DNA from 4 places in the Pandoraea apista genome. Region 3 is predicted to be linked to each of the others. Evidence: predicted binding sites of a transcription regulator. Region 3 holds the regulator's gene; each other region holds the start of a gene.
The links. Region 3 encodes sigma-54, which starts transcription at its own class of promoters, with help from an activator protein. Its sites were predicted from a motif close to TGGCANGNAANCTGCTTT; they were not measured.

Region 1: a site for sigma-54 is predicted at 1,840-1,857, ahead of glnA (type I glutamate--ammonia ligase). Genes of this name have one in related genera too.
Region 2: a site for sigma-54 is predicted at 2,071-2,088, ahead of AT395_RS12610 (circularly permuted type 2 ATP-grasp protein). Genes of this name have one in related genera too.
Region 4: a site for sigma-54 is predicted at 1,972-1,989, ahead of exaC (acetaldehyde dehydrogenase ExaC). Genes of this name have one in related genera too.

What each region holds. Positions count from the first base shown of each region.
Region 1 is NZ_CP013481.2:2,490,549-2,494,423, forward strand. Features, by position in the region: gene AT395_RS11625 (DUF4148 domain-containing protein) at 1-89, opposite strand, end outside; gene AT395_RS11630 (LysE family translocator) at 339-956, opposite strand; gene AT395_RS11635 (rhodanese-like domain-containing protein) at 1,003-1,470, opposite strand; gene glnA (type I glutamate--ammonia ligase) at 1,953-3,368, shown strand; partial or broken gene glnL (nitrogen regulation protein NR(II)) at 3,694-3,875, shown strand, end outside.
Region 2 is NZ_CP013481.2:2,707,897-2,711,771, reverse strand. Features, by position in the region: gene AT395_RS12615 (alpha-E domain-containing protein) at 1-571, opposite strand, end outside; gene AT395_RS12610 (circularly permuted type 2 ATP-grasp protein) at 616-2,040, opposite strand; gene AT395_RS12605 (ureidoglycolate lyase) at 2,459-2,992, opposite strand; gene alc (allantoicase) at 3,083-3,875, opposite strand, start outside.
Region 3 is NZ_CP013481.2:4,928,135-4,932,009, reverse strand. Features, by position in the region: gene hprK (HPr(Ser) kinase/phosphatase) at 1-316, opposite strand, end outside; gene ptsN (PTS IIA-like nitrogen regulatory protein PtsN) at 394-849, opposite strand; gene hpf (ribosome hibernation-promoting factor, HPF/YfiA family) at 1,086-1,439, opposite strand; gene AT395_RS22230 (RNA polymerase factor sigma-54) at 1,582-3,069, opposite strand; gene lptB (LPS export ABC transporter ATP-binding protein) at 3,164-3,875, opposite strand, start outside.
Region 4 is NZ_CP013481.2:541,906-545,780, forward strand. Features, by position in the region: gene yiaY (L-threonine dehydrogenase) at 1-228, opposite strand, end outside; gene exaC (acetaldehyde dehydrogenase ExaC) at 399-1,919, opposite strand; gene AT395_RS02570 (sigma-54-dependent Fis family transcriptional regulator) at 2,213-3,875, shown strand, end outside.

The sequences.
Region 1 (3,875 bases), 2.4 Mb from region 3:
CTGGTGCGAGCGCTTTGTGCAAAGGCGGCGCCAGCTCCGGCAGCCATGGCAACGGACACCAGAGCAGAGGCGATAAGCTTGCGATTCATGACGATAACTCCTGTTCTTCTGTGCGGCGGGGGCGCGCAATGCATCGGTACCGGCGTGGGTTTGTAACCTCGCGGTATGCGTTGTGTGCGACCGTTGAACAGAGTCTAAGCGTCGGGCTATCGCAGAAAAACGGCAATAAAGAGAATAAATACTTACGGGATCAGCAACAATGCGCGCGGCGCCTTCCCAGAAAAAACGCCACCCGGCGGGTGGCGTTTGCGGTGTGCGTGAAGACGCGGGTGTTGCGTTCAGCGTGTAGCGATGGCGACTGCCGCGCCGGCCATGACTGTACCCGTCGCGCGATTCAGGCGTTTCACGGCACGCGCCGAACTGAGCAGGCGACGTGCGCGTGCAGCGAGCACGATATAGCTGCCGAACACGATGGAGAGCACGGTCAGCGTGACGCCTACGACTTCGATGTAGCCGAGCGCAGTCACCTTCTGGAGATCGAGCAGGTTGGGCAGCAAGGCAAAGTAGAACACCACGACTTTCGGGTTTCCCATCGTGACGGACAGGCCGCCGAGAAACAGCCGCCACGATTTCTCGCGAGGCGCATCGGTCATCGGCTCTGTCGGGGCGATGGCCGGTGCGTGCCACATCTTCCATGCGAGATAGAGCAGGTAAGCGGCGCCCGCGTATTTGATCGCCAGGAAGATGCCCGAGAACGTATGCGCCAGTGCAGCCACGCCGAGCACGGCCAGGGTGAGCCAGACCACGTCGCCGATCGCCACGCCTGCCGAGAAGGCGACCGCGCCCTGCATGCCGCGTCCGAGAACCCGGGCGACGATCGCCGCAATGCCCGGTCCCGGCGTGCCGGCACCGACGAACAGCGCCAGGGCGAAAGTCAGTAAGTGAGTCCAATCCATCTCAGCGTCTCCTCGCGTGGATGATCAGCGTTGTCCGAAAAGCGGTTCAGGCACCAAGCCAGGGAAGGCCGCGGAAGCACCAGCCGCTCACATGCTTGCGATGTCCTTCGCTGTCCTTGTCACCTTCGAAGCCTTCGAGAATATCGAACGACTGTGTGTAACCTGCTTCGAAGGCAACTTTTGCCGCCGCTTTCGAGCGGGCGGCGCTGCGGCACAGGAACAGCAGCGGCGTGTTCTTGTCGGGCGTCTGCGAGGCAAGTTGTTCGAGGAAGTGCTCATTGGGCACGCCCCCGGGGTAACGCACCCATTCGACGTTGGCATACTGACCGTCGGGCACTTGCGGACGGCCGACCCAATCGAGTTCGGCGCGCGTGCGCACGTCGATGAGACGAACGTTGGCGTCGGCCTTGAGCAGCGCCAGGGCTTCTTCCGGGGTCACGGCGCCTGCGTAGGCGAGCTGGCCAGTGGCGCGACGTTGGGTGGCTTGTTCGAGAATGGCTTTGGCGCTTGTCATATTGCTGTGATCTCGTTAGTCGATGGTTGTCCTTCATTCTAGCGTGCACTTTGTGCGAGAGGCGCTTTTGGTGACGGGGGAAACCGGTTGGGCGCGAGGGAGTGGGTGTCGGCTTGCCGGGCGCGTGATTGATGGCGTTGCATTACAACGGTGCGCCGCGATGCACAATCCCGGTTCGCGGCATTCGTCCGAAAGCACTAAAAAGGTGCATAATCAATAAATGCACCAATGTGGATCTTTCTGGGGGTGAATTGCACCGAAATGAAGAATTCAGGCCCATGGACGGGAATTCGATGCTGGACGCACCAGAATCGATTATTCCCTTAGAAATCAGGGGCGAGGGTGAGGCAATGCGAGTTGGCGGAGCGTTGGCACGCTTCCTGCTTTACTCAGGCGAATCCGAACACGGAGTTCGTTAAGAGGGTGCGGCGACGCTGGTGATAAGCGCCGGCAGCGCCAGATTGAATCTTTCGGGAGATAGCATGAGCAAATCTGTGGCAGATGTGATTAACCTGGTCAAGGAAGAAGACGTCAAGTTCGTTGACTTCCGCTTTACCGATACGCGCGGCAAGGAACAACACGTCTCGGTGCCAGTGTCGCACTTCGACGCCGACAAGTTCGAAAGCGGTCACGCGTTCGATGGTTCGTCGATCGCCGGCTGGAAGGGCATCGAAGCCTCGGACATGCTGCTGGTGCCGGACCCCAACACTGCCTATATCGACCCGTTCTACGAAGAAAGCACGCTGGTGCTGACCTGCGACGTGATCGAACCGGCTGACGGCAAGGGCTACGATCGCGATCCGCGCTCCATCGCCAAGCGCGCTGAAGCCTATCTGAAGAGCACGGGCCTGGGCGACACCGCCTTCTTCGGTCCGGAGCCGGAATTCTTCATCTTCGACTCGGTCCAGTGGAGCACGGACATGTCGGGCACGTTCGTCCGCGTGAATTCGGAAGAAGCCCCGTGGTCGTCGGCGAAGGACTTCGAAGGTGGCAACACCGGCCACCGTCCGGGCACGAAGGGCGGCTACTTCCCGGTCGCACCGGTCGACACGTTCCAGGACATGCGCTCGGAAATGTGTCTGCTGCTCGAGCAACTGGGCGTGCCGGTCGAAGTGCACCACCACGAAGTTGCCGGTCAGGGCCAGAACGAAATCGGGACGAAGTTCTCGACGCTGGTAGAGCGCGCCGACTGGACGCAGATCCTGAAGTACGTCGTGCACAACGTGGCGCACAGCTACGGTAAGACGGCCACGTTCATGCCGAAGCCGATCGTGGGCGACAACGGCTCGGGCATGCACATCCACCAGTCGGTCTGGAAGGATGGTCAGAACCTGTTCGCGGGTAACGGCTACGGCGGTCTGTCGGAGTTTGCGCTGTACTACATCGGCGGCATCATCAAGCACGCTCGTGCGCTGAACGCCATCACGAACCCGTCGACGAACTCGTACAAGCGTCTCGTGCCGCACTTCGAAGCCCCGGTGAAGCTGGCCTACTCGGCCCGTAACCGTTCGGCCTCGATCCGTATTCCGTACGTTGCCAATCCGAAGGGCCGTCGCATCGAAGCGCGCTTCCCGGATCCGATGGCCAATCCGTACCTGGCTTTCTCGGCCATGCTGATGGCTGGTCTGGATGGCGTGCAGAACAAGATTCACCCGGGTGAAGCTGCCGACAAGAACCTGTACGACCTGCCGCCGGAAGAGGATGCAAAGATCCCGACCGTCTGCTCGAGCCTCGAACAGGCGCTGGAGTACCTGAACGAAGACCGCGAGTTCCTGACCCGTGGTGGCGTGTTCACGGACGGCATGCTCGATTCGTACATCGCGCTCAAGACGGAAGAAGCACGTCGTGTGGCAATGACCACGCACCCGCTCGAGTTCGAACTGTATTACTCGCTGTAATCGAATCGCTGCGCAGGGAATGCGCCGGCATGACGGAACGCCAGCGGCCGACCGTCATGCTCGAGAAGCAAGGGGGATGGCCGCGGCCGTCCCCCTTTTTTATCCGCAGCGTGCATTCACCTCGTAGCCAGACATGAACCTATCGCCTCGATCCCTGATGAAAAGTGTCCGTGCCGGTGCGAAAGGGCAGACCAAGCGTGCCTCGCATGCCGCTGCCGAAGACACCCATGCCACCGAAATGACGACTGACGCAGCCGCATTGTCCGGTCACATGTCGGCGTTGCACACGAGCATTGAGCCCTGGGAGGCGAAGCTCACAGCGACCGGCATCCTGCCGGGCCTCGAAGCGCTACCGACCGTGTTGCTGGTGCTCGAGAAGCACACGCTGCGAGTCGTATTTGCCAATCCGGCCGCAGAGGCGCTGCTTGCGCTCTCGCGCCGCTCACTGTCGCAGATGACGTGGAACGACGTCTTCACGAACGGCGACGTGCTTGCCTCGACGCTGGC
Region 2 (3,875 bases), 2.2 Mb from region 3:
TACGGGCGGTGTTGTCTGCCCGTTCGAGGAAGAGGCCGAGACGCGTGAAGTAGAAGGCGTCGTCCTGAAACAAGGTGCCGAAGCTCACACCGCGCGAGAGGTGGGAGCGCACTTTGACCCATTCGAACAGGTGTGCCGGATCGCGTTCGAGCAGGTCGATCATGCGCGGAAATTCAAGCCAGGTGCTGTTGACGGTTTCCCAGAGTTCGGTGGTGAGGGTGCCGCGCACGGCGCGCGCGTTTTCTCGGGCGGCCGCGAGGCAGCAGGCGATGCTGGAAGGGTTGTCGCGGTCACGCACAACGAAGTCGAGCACGTTGGCGCGCGTGGCCCGCGCATGTTTGCGATTGAACGCGGGTTCGAGTTCGGAGATGCGCAAGGTGGCGCGCCAGCCCCCCTCGTCGTCGAAGCCCCCCATATGCGCGCGGGCGGCGTCGGCATCTTCTTCGTCATCGATGGCCCCTTGGGGCAGCAGCAGGTTCTGCAAGTTGACGTCGAGCAGGCGGGCGGTGTTTTCGGCCCGCTCCATGTAGCGAGCCATCCAGAACAGGTGATCGGCGGTACGGCTAAGCATGATCTCTTCTCGCTATGAGGTTTGTCGTATCCGGCTGACTTGGGCTATTTTTCGAGTACCCAGGTGTCTTTCGTCCCCCCACCCTGCGAGGAGTTGACGACCAGCGACCCTTCGGTCAGCGCCACGCGTGTGAGCCCGCCCGGCACCATGGTCACGCCTTTGCCGGAGGACAGCACGAACGGCCTCAGGTCGATGTGTCTTGGCGCAACGCCCGCCTCGACGAAGGTTGGACACGCAGACAAGGCGAGCGTGGGTTGCGCGATGTAACCGTCGGGCTTGGCAATGAGCCGTTGGCGGAAGGCTTCGATCTCGGCTTTGGTGGATGCCGGGCCAACGAGCATGCCGTACCCCCCCGCCCCGTGAACTTCTTTAACGACGAGTTCGCCAAGGTTATCGAGGGTGTAGGCAAGGTCGTCCGGTCGACGGCACTGGTAGGTCGGCACGTTGTTCAGGATGGGCTTCTCACCGAGGTAGAACTCGATCATGTCGGGCACGAACGGATAGATGGACTTGTCGTCGGCAACGCCCGTGCCGATGGCATTGGCCAACGTAACGCGACCGGCCCGGTAGACGCTCAGCAATCCCGGCACGCCCAACGTGGAGTCGGCGCGGAATGCCAGCGGATCAAGGAAGTCGTCGTCGATTCTTCGGTAGATGACGTCGACTCGCTTGGGACCGTTGGTGGTTCGCATGTAGACGAGGTTGTCTTCAACGAACAGATCCTGTCCTTCGACCAGTTCAATCCCCATCTGCTGCGCGAGGAAGGCGTGCTCGAAGTACGCGGAGTTGTAGATGCCCGGCGTCATGACAACGACGGTGGGATCATCTATCCCCATTGGCGCTACAGCACGCAAGCTGTCCAGCAACAAGTCGGGATAGTGCTCGACCGGCGCGATTCGATTTCTCGCAAACAACTCGGGGAACAATCGCATCATCATCTTGCGGTTCTCGAGCATGTACGACACGCCGGAGGGCACTCTCAGGTTGTCCTCCAGCACGTAGAACACGCCGTCATCGCCGGTCCCCGCTCGCACTACGTCCACACCGGCAATATGCGCGTAAATGTCGCCCGGTACATCCACCCCCTGCATCTCCGGCCGATACTGCGCATTCTTCAACACCTGATCCGCCGGGATGACACCCGCACGCAAGATGTCCTGCTCGTGATAAACGTCATGGATGAACCGGTTCAACGCCTCGACCCGCTGACGCAAACCTGTCTGCAAGGTCTGCCACTCGTGCGCCGGGATGATTCTTGGAATCAGATCGAAGGGAATCAGACGCTCGGTGCCCGCCTCATTGCCATACACAGCAAACGTAATCCCGACCCGTCGGAACACCAGATCCGCCTCGGCCCGCTTATGGTGCAGAACATCTTCCGGCTGACACCGCAACCAATCGTCAAACCGACGGTAATGCGACCGTACCGCACCCGTGATGCTCGCCATCTCGTTATAGCTCTCGACCATACGCTTCTCCGCAGATTGCTGTGTCGAGATCGAGCAATATCCATGCCCGAGCTTTTTTTCACCCTTTCCGCACGTTTTCAGTGCGCACCTCCTCCGCCCGCACCACGCCGGTGATTTTCAGTATAGGAGTTAGCGCTGGGTCAGGTTTTTTTATGTTTGGTCTGTTTTTGGCGCCGTCCCTCCTATACCGTCCTCCACACCGCCCTCCAGACGGACCGGGGCCCCTTTCCGCCTCTCAGACATAAACCCAACTCGCTGCAGAAAGGGGCCCCGGTCCGTCTCTTTCCCCTTCCTTCTCCCCCTTCTTGCCCACTTCTCGCCTTTACACCGCTCGCTTCGGCTCTTTTCCTCCCCCCCAAACGCAAAACGCCGGGTTTCCCCGGCGTTTTCGCTGTCCTGCTTCTTTTTCACTCTCTTCTTATGCCGCTTTCTGCGCCGCCCGCGCTGCCTCCAACGCCGCCTGCGTCAACACATACACCCCCGGCAAATCCTGCTCGTCACAGTTGTGACCCTCGCCCCCCCGATCCACCACCACGAAGTCACTCACCTCATGCAACGCCAGTAATGGGTGATGCCATACGCCTCGCGCGTAGTTCACGCCCTGCCAACCCTCCGAGACGAACGCCCTCATCTGACTCACATCCAACTCGCCCGCCGGCGCCACCACCACCAGATACGGCGTCGTCTTCAACGGAATGAACGCCTGACTGCCCAACGGGTGACGCTCCAACATCTTCACCTCATACGGCAACTGCCTCGGCTGCCCACGGAATACGTTCACTAACGTTCGTCCACCCTCCGGACCCAGATCCACCGTCGCCAGATCGTGAAAGCGCTCGGTCGTCCCGCCATTGATCGCGAAATGCTTCGCCCCCGACAACTCGATCACGTCGCCAAACGGCGCAAACGCCTCCCGCGTCAATCGCTCTATCTTCAACGCCAGACCCGCCATGTCACGCTCCTTTTTGTCCCTGCTCGTTGCAGCCTCTCGCACCCTTTGCTTTCGTCCGGAGGCGAGAGGTCTTCTTTTTGCTGACGTCGCTTACGCCTTCTTCTCGCTCAGACGGCCCCACAGACGCAGGCGCGATACGCCGCCGTCCGGAATGATGTTGAAGCGGATGTGCGTGATGGCCCCCAGCTTCTGCACCGGCTCTTCAAAGAAGAACTGTTTGTCCATCGCCAGTTTCTGCTCGGGCAACAACACCGGCCAGAACATGGACTGCGTAATCAATGACTGCTCGGTGCCCCCCGTCACGTATGCCGCCTGGATGGAGCAACGATCGGGGAAGTTGCCCTTGAAGTGCGCCGTGTCGACTTCGATTTTGGCAATCTCGCCCGGCTGTGCCAACGCAATGATCGCCCAGTCGTTGCCGGGCTCTCGACGCCGCCGCGTCTCCCACCCATCGCCCATGTTCACGCCACGGCCCGGCATCAACAGGTTCGACGCCAACCCGAAATGCTGGTTGTTCGCCGCTACGATGTAGCCACCATTCTCCATCGCGATCAGGTCGATCAGCTCGTCGCGCGAACGCCCCGCCCAATCGCTCTGCGGCAAGCCATACAGACGCAAGCGCGCCAGACCGCCGTCGGGGTACAGGTTCACGCGCACGTGCGTGACCGGACGCTGGATAGCGATGGCATGGTAGTGATGCGAGTTGCCTTGCAGCGTGGTCGAGGCGAGCAGTTCGAACCACTCGGCGCTCTGGCCCGGTGCACCGTCCGGGCTGTAGCACCCCTCGAGCGACGCCGCCGGCGGGAAGTTGCCGGTGAAGTGGCTGGTGTCCAGATCGACACCGAACAACACGCCCGCCCGCGCGAGCTTGACCACGCACCAG
Region 3 (3,875 bases):
GATCGGGCGGCGCTTCCAGGCCGTCGGCCACCACGAGGAAGGGGGGCTCAAGCGCGATCACTTCGCCCATATGACGCTTGCGGTTTTCATCCGTCAGGCGCTGGTAGTAACGCAGTTCGGCCTCGCCAAGCACCTGAATCCGGTTCGGGTGGATGAGGTTCAGGTGACCCACGAGGTCGGCGCTGGAGGTGGCGGTCGCCACGCTCTCGGGCGTGAAACCTCGCTCCCATCCCTCATGGCCGGTCAGCCACGACAACCGCAGCGTGGCGGCGTTGTCGTCGAAAATGCTTTGCGCGTTGATGCCGGTCAGTTCCACCGCGTCGCCTCGTTCGGTTGGGTGTGGGAGCTACGAATTTTCAGATTTTCGCGGCGGATACCGGCGCAAGCGCCGGCTCAGGGCTGCCAGTTGGCGAGTGCGGCGTGAATCTCGTCGGCACTCGGCGCATGGGTCAAGGTCTCCCGCATCGTGCGATCGGAGAGCAACTGGGCAATTTCGGAGAGAATCTCGAGATGTTGCTGCGTTGCCTGCTCCGGTACGAGCAGAAAGAACAGCAGGGACACCGGCTGACTGTCGGGTGCTTCGAAGGGAATGGGGTCATCGAGACGCACGAAGGCTGCCATCGGATGCTTCAGGCCCTTGATACGGCCATGCGGAATGGCCACGCCTTCACCCAGTCCGGTCGAGCCCAGACGCTCGCGTGCGAACAGATTGTCGGTCACAAGCGCGCGCGACAGGCCGGCATTGTTCTCGAAAAGAAGCCCGGCTTGCTCGAAGACGCGCTTCTTGCTGGTGACAGACAGTCCAAGCAGGATGTTGGACGCAGGTAAGAGTTTGACTAAACGGTTCATCTTGTAATGCGGGCGAACGCTTAGTCGCCCTCCAACCCCCGATTGACCTCGCATTATAGACCACCCGCCGTGGTGCCCGCGGCAATCCACGGAACTGGGCGGAACCATACAAAAGGGGCCGTTCAACGGCCCCGCGGTGGGTGATGCCAGACTTATGGCAGACGTGTGTGCGCTCGGGTGGTTCCGTGCGAATTCACGTGGCTGTCAGTCGATGCGACTACCACGCCCGGACAGACTCATTGCAGCGGTTCCGCCTCGGGAGGTTGCTGGTGCTTGAGGGCTTCGCGCCCGTGATCCTGAACCTTGTCCTTGTATTGCATTACCTTGCGGTCGAGCATGTCGATCAGCTTGTCGATGGCGGCATACATATTCTCGTCACACTTCTCGACGAAAATTTCCTTGCCCTTGAGATACACGGTGACGCTAGCAATCTGGCGTCCGGCCTTCTCCTTGGTCTTGTCGACAGATAGGATCACCTCGGCACCGATAAGCTGGTCGAAATGCCTCAACACGCGCTCGAGCTTGTTGACGACAAATTCGCGCAGTGACGGCGTGAGTTCGAGGTGATGTCCACTGATCTTCAGATTCATAGCTGCTCTCCTTGCTGAAATGCCGAAGTGCAGGCCGCGTCATGAACGACGCTGGCTAGCGGGAGTGCGAGCCATTGACGTGACGCAATGTCGCACTGCGGCGTTATGCCCCAGCGAGCCAACATGGCGCACCAGGACTGTCCTACAAAGATTTGCGCAAGTTCACTGCCGGAATTCGCATGGCCTCGCGGTATTTCGCGACGGTGCGCCGCGCCACCACGAACCCTTGCTCTGCCAGCAGTTCCGCGATACGGCTGTCGGAAAGGGGGCTCTGCGGGTCTTCTGCTCCTATGAGTTGCTTGATGAGTGCGCGGATGGCGGTCGATGACGCTGCGCCCCCGGCTTCCGTTGCCACATGTGAACCAAAGAAGTACTTCAGCTCAAACGTTCCAAATGGAGTGAGCATGTACTTACTGGTGGTCACGCGTGAAATCGTGGATTCGTGTAAACCCAGCGTATCAGCAATCTCGCGTAAAACCAAGGGCCGCATGCCGATTTCGCCATGCGTGAAGAAGTTCTTTTGACGCTCGACGATCGCTTGCGCCACGCGCAGGATCGTATCGAAGCGCTGCTGGATGTTTTTGATCAGCCAGCGGGCTTCCTGAAGTTGTTGTTGCAAGTTGCCGGTACCCGGGTCGTTGCGGTTATTGCGCAGAATGCGCGCGTACATCTCGTTGATGCGCAGGCGCGGCATGACGTCGGGATTGAGCTCGGCGGTCCAGCCGCTGCCCTGTCTGCGCACGAGCACATCGGGCACGACGTAATCGGCCTGCGGCGTGCCATACGCGGCACCGGGGAACGGATCGAGCGAACGAATCAGTTGATGGGCGGCACGCAAGCCGTCTTCGCTCGCCCCCAGCACGCGGCGCAGACGGGTGTAATCGCGTGCGGCGAGCAGTTCCAGGTGATCGCTCACGATGCGCAGCGAGAGCGTGCGAACGCTGCTCGCAGGCAGGCGCTGGAGTTGCAGGCGAAGGCATTCGGCCGGGCTGCGGGCGCCCACACCCGCCGGGTCGAAGCTTTGCAGCAGCGCGAGCGCGGCGTTGATTTCCTCGGTCTCCAGCGCCAGTTCTTCGGGCATTTCTGCCTCGATTTCTTCGAGCGTGGTGCCGAGATAGCCGTCTTCGTCGAGCGATTCGATCAGGAACGCCACCAGCGCACGGTCGCGCGGACCGGCCTTGGTCAGGCGCAACTGCGCCAGCAGGTGTTCGCGAAGGTTGGGATGGTCGACGTGCAGCTGCGGACGCGCGTTGTCGTCGTCGTCCGAGGTGCTGCCGGAGCGGGCGAAGTCGTTCAGGCTCCAGTCGCCGCCATTGTCTTGCGAGTTGTCGTCGAACCGGGTCTCGCCGTCGAGTTCGCGGGCTTCGTCACGGCCGTTGGCGGACTCGGCGCCGTCGTTCGTGCTGCTGACCGACGTTGCCCGCTCGTTGCGCAGCGACCCGTCCGTGCCCACACGTACCGAGCCCGCGAGCCAATCGTCCTCGCGTTCGAGCATCGGGTTCTGGGTGAGGGCGTGCTCGACTTCCTGCTGAAGTTCGAGCGTAGACAGTTGCAACAACCGGATCGATTGCTGCAACTGCGGCGTGAGGGTCAGGTGCTGCGAGGTGCGGAGTTGAAGAGTCGGTTTCATAGCGTGTCTCGCCTTTATTGTAGAGGCTTTGTCACGCCAGCGGAACCGGCCCTGCGCCCTATCGGAGGCAGGGTTTACATGCGAAAAATTAGCTTTACATCCGGAAATTTTCGCCCAGATACACGCGGCGGACGCTTTCGTCGGCCACGATCTGGTCAGGCGTGCCGGCGGCGAGCACAGAGCCTTCGCTGATGATGTAGGCGTGATCGCAGATACCCAGCGTCTCGCGCACGTTGTGGTCGGTAATCAGGACACCGATGCCACGGTCTTTCAGGAAGCGCACGATGCGCTGAATTTCCAGCACGGCGATCGGATCAACGCCCGCAAACGGTTCGTCGAGCAAAATAAAGCGCGGCTGCGTGGCCAGTGCACGGGCGATTTCCACGCGGCGGCGCTCGCCGCCAGAGAGCGACATTGCCGGATTCTCGCGCAGATGGCTCACCTGCAACTCGTCGAGCAGCGCTTCGATGCGGCGGTCGATTTCGTCGCGCTTGAGGGGTTTTCCCTGCGCATCGAGCTGCAATTCGAGCACGGCGCGAATGTTGTCTTCCACCGTGAGCTTACGAAAGACCGACGCTTCCTGCGGCAGATACGAGACCCCCATGCGGGCGCGCTCGTGAATCGGCAGTTCGCTGATCAGATTGCCGTCAAGCTGAATCTCGCCGTCGTCGGCTGGTACGAGCCCCACGATCATGTAGAACGACGTGGTTTTTCCGGCACCATTCGGGCCGAGCAGGCCCACGACTTCGCCGCTTTTCACATCCAGCGAAACATCTTTGACGACGGTACGGGCGCCGTATTGCTTT
Region 4 (3,875 bases), 1.1 Mb from region 3:
CACATTGCCGACCGTAGGGTTCGGCTTCGCGCCATCGAATACAACCGACTGAATGTCTTGCTGGCCCAGCAACTTCGCTACTTTTTCGGCAACGCCTGCCTTGGCGAGCCCGGCGTCGGTCACGATCAATGCGCGGCGGAAATGGTATTGGCGCAGGGCGGCAATCGCTTCGTCGAGGCTGCCGACGCCCATCATGTTGACGGCGGGGATAAAGAAGGTCGTGCTCATGGTCATGCTCCTTATTTTTTCTGAGAGGGGCACACCACGCGCGCTGGTCTCAACGCGAGCGCGCATGCGGTGTCCAGAATCGTCTTTCGCAGGCACTGAAGACAGCATCGCACCCACGGCGCGATGCGTCTTTGATCTGCTGCAAACTCAGGGGCGACTAGAGTTAGCGCTCAAAAGAAGCCGAGCGGGTTGATGTCGTAGCTCACCAGCAGGTTCTTCGTCTGCTGATAGTGATCGAGCATCATCTTGTGCGTCTCGCGGCCGATGCCCGACTTTTTGTATCCGCCGAACGCAGCATGTGCCGGATAGAGGTGATAGCAGTTGGTCCACACGCGTCCCGCCTGAATGCCGCGGCCCATGCGGTACGCGCGATTGATGTCGCGTGTCCACACCCCTGCACCCAGACCGAACTCGGTGTCGTTGGCGATGGCGAGCGCTTCGGCTTCGTCCTTAAATGTCGTCACGCCGACCACCGGGCCGAAGATCTCTTCCTGGAACACGCGCATGCGGTTCTCACCCTTGAGCAGCGTCGGCTGAATGTAGAAGCCCGACGCCAGCGGGCCGTCCAGCATCTCGATGCCGCCGCCGGTCAGGATTTGTGCGCCTTCCTTGCGCGCCAGATCGAGGTAGGTGAGGATCTTGTCGAACTGCTGTTGCGACGCCTGCGCGCCAATGGCCGTTTCCGTGTCGAGCGGATCGCCGCGCTTGATGCGTGCGACCCGGGCCATTACCACTTCCATGAAGGGCTCGTAGATCGATTCCTGCACGAGCGCGCGAGACGGGCAGGTGCAGACCTCACCCTGATTCAGGAAGCCCAGCACGAGGCCTTCAGCGGCCTTCTCGATGAACTCGGGCTCGCCACGCATGACATCGTCGAAGAAGATGTTCGGCGACTTGCCGCCCAACTCGACCGTGCTCGGAATCAGATTGGCGGCGGCCCGCGACAGAATGTGCCCGCCGACGGGCGTTGACCCGGTGAAAGCGATCTTGGCGATGCGCCGGCTCGTTGCCAGTGCTTCACCGGCTTCCTTGCCGAAACCCTGAACGATGTTGAGCACCCCCGGCGGCAGCAGATCGCCGACGAGTTCGGCGAACAGCGTAATCGAAAGCGGCGTTTGCTCGGCCGGCTTGAGCACTACGCAGTTGCCAGCGGCGAGCGCCGGGGCGAGCTTCCACGCGGCCATCAGCAGCGGGAAATTCCACGGAATGATCTGACCAACGACACCCAGCGGTTCATGGAAATGATAGGCGGCCGTGTGCTCGTCGATCTCTGCGGCCGTTCCTTCCTGTGCGCGGATACACCCGGCGAAGTAGCGGAAGTGGTCGATCGCCAGCGGCAGGTCGGCGGCGAGAGTCTCGCGCACCGGCTTGCCGTTATCCCATGTCTCGGCCACGGCGAACCGCTCAAGTTGCGCTTCGAGACGGTCGGCGATTTGCAACAGAATGCGCGAGCGCGCCTGTACCGACGTCTTTCCCCACTTCGGCGCCGCCGCATGGGCTGCGTCGAGCGCAAGCTCGATATCGGCGCCGTTGGAGCGGGGGAATTCGGCGATGATGCCGCCGGTGACGGGCGAGGTATTGACGAAATAACGACCTTCCAATGGTGGAACGAACCTGCCGCCGATGTAATTCTCGTAACGCGTTTGCAAAGACAGCAAGGCACCGGGCGTGCCGGGTGGGGCGTATCGCATGTTGTGTCTCCGGATATTGTCGTATCGGTGGTGCTGTGACCACATGGGGCAATAAGCAATTCGCGGGCCACCTGCGGCACATCCAGTCTCCATGCGGGGAACGGGCGTGGGGCGGCGCTTGCGTGTCACGGATCTGTGACACCTTTGTCTCGCGCCGTGACACCGGTTGTCTCGCCGATGTGACAGGCAATCGCTTCGTGCCAGCCGATTGACATAGCGCATTGCAATCGCCCCCGGCATGCGACATGCTTCGGGAACGACTACGAGATCATCCGGCACGGGGGAGACGACCAATGCCAGCCAATACAGAGTCCGCGCACGCGCGCCGTGTGCTGAATGTCGTACAGGGTCATTTGCCGCACGGCGCTGCGGCGACGGACCCGAATATCACCGATTCCTGGCGGCGCTGTCTGGATACCCACGCGCTCGACCCGGGCGCGCGCATGGCGCCGCGCGTGCTGGAGTCTGCGCAACTGCGCGAGCGGCGCAGCGCTATGGAGCGGTTGCGCAGCGTGTCGACCCCTGTGCTCGAGCGTTTGCAGCGCCAGTTGATGAATCCGCATCAGGCGGTGCTGCTCACGGCACCCGACGGGGTCATCGTCGATTCTCTGTTGCATGAGGGCCAGCGCGACGACTTCCATCGCGCCGGACTTTGGCCAGGCGCCGACTGGAGCGAGTCGTGCGAAGGTACGAACGGTATCGGTACCTGTGTCGTCGAGCGTGCCCCGGTCATCATCTGTCAGCAGGATCACTTTCGCGCGCTGCACACGCCGCTCACCTGCACGGCAAGCCCTGTATTCGCGCCGCACGGGGATCTGCTGGCCGTGATCGACGTGTCGTCGACACGAGCCGACCTCACGCGCCAGAGTCAGTTTCACACGCTTGCGCTTGTGAACTTGTCGGCGAAGGTCGTGGAGAGCGAGTATTTCTTTCTTCACTATCGCGACGAATGGCTGTTGCAATTGCAGGAGCAGGCCGATCATCTCGGTGGCTTCGCGCAGGCACTCATCGCGTTCGACGACACCGGGCGTGTACTCGCTGCCAATCAAAGCGCACTGAATCGTCTCGGTGTGTCGCGAGACGAGATTGTCGGCACACGTGTGGATCGATGGTTCTCCTCGACGCTCGATGCGCTGCTTGCGCAAGCGCAGCCCACACCGAACGCTTGCTGGCCGATTCGCACGCATACCGGCGAGTCGTTGCTGGCGATGGTGCGCGCACCGGAGCGCACGATACGGCGCATTCGCCGGTTGCCGATTCCCGAGCCACGAACATCGGCGCCCCCGTTTTCCGATCCGGTGTTGGCGCGCGAGTTTTCGCGCGCTTGCCGCGTGTTCGCTCGCGACGTGCCGGTTCTCGTTCGCGGTGAAACCGGGAGCGGCAAAGAGGTCTTTGCACGCGCCGTTCACGCGGCGAGCGAGAGAGCGAACGGGCCGTTCGTCGCACTCAATTGCGCAGCGATTCCCGAGTCGCTGATCGAGAGCGAGCTTTTCGGTTACGTGGGCGGCAGCTTCACAGGGGCGCGCAAAGAGGGGATGAACGGTAAGCTGTGGCAAGCGAACGGCGGCACGCTGTTTCTCGACGAAATTGGCGACATGCCTTTCGCGATGCAAACCCGCCTGCTGCGCGTGCTCGAAGATCGTGCGGTGTCGCCCCTCGGCGGCGGCGAGCCGGTGCCGCTGGACATTCGCATACTCAGCGCAACGCATCGGGACCTTTCGGCGCGCATTACCGAGAGGTTGTTCCGGGAAGACCTCTTCTATCGGCTGAGCGGGCTGGAAGTCACCGTGCCGCCGCTGCGCGAACGTGAGGACAAGATCGAGTTGATTCAGCGGCTGTTGGCGCAGGCCTGCGAATCAGGGCGAATCACCGTAACGGACGCCGCGCAGGACCGGCTTTGTACCTACGCGTGGCCGGGCAATGTACGTCAGATGCGCAGCGTTATCCGCACGCTGG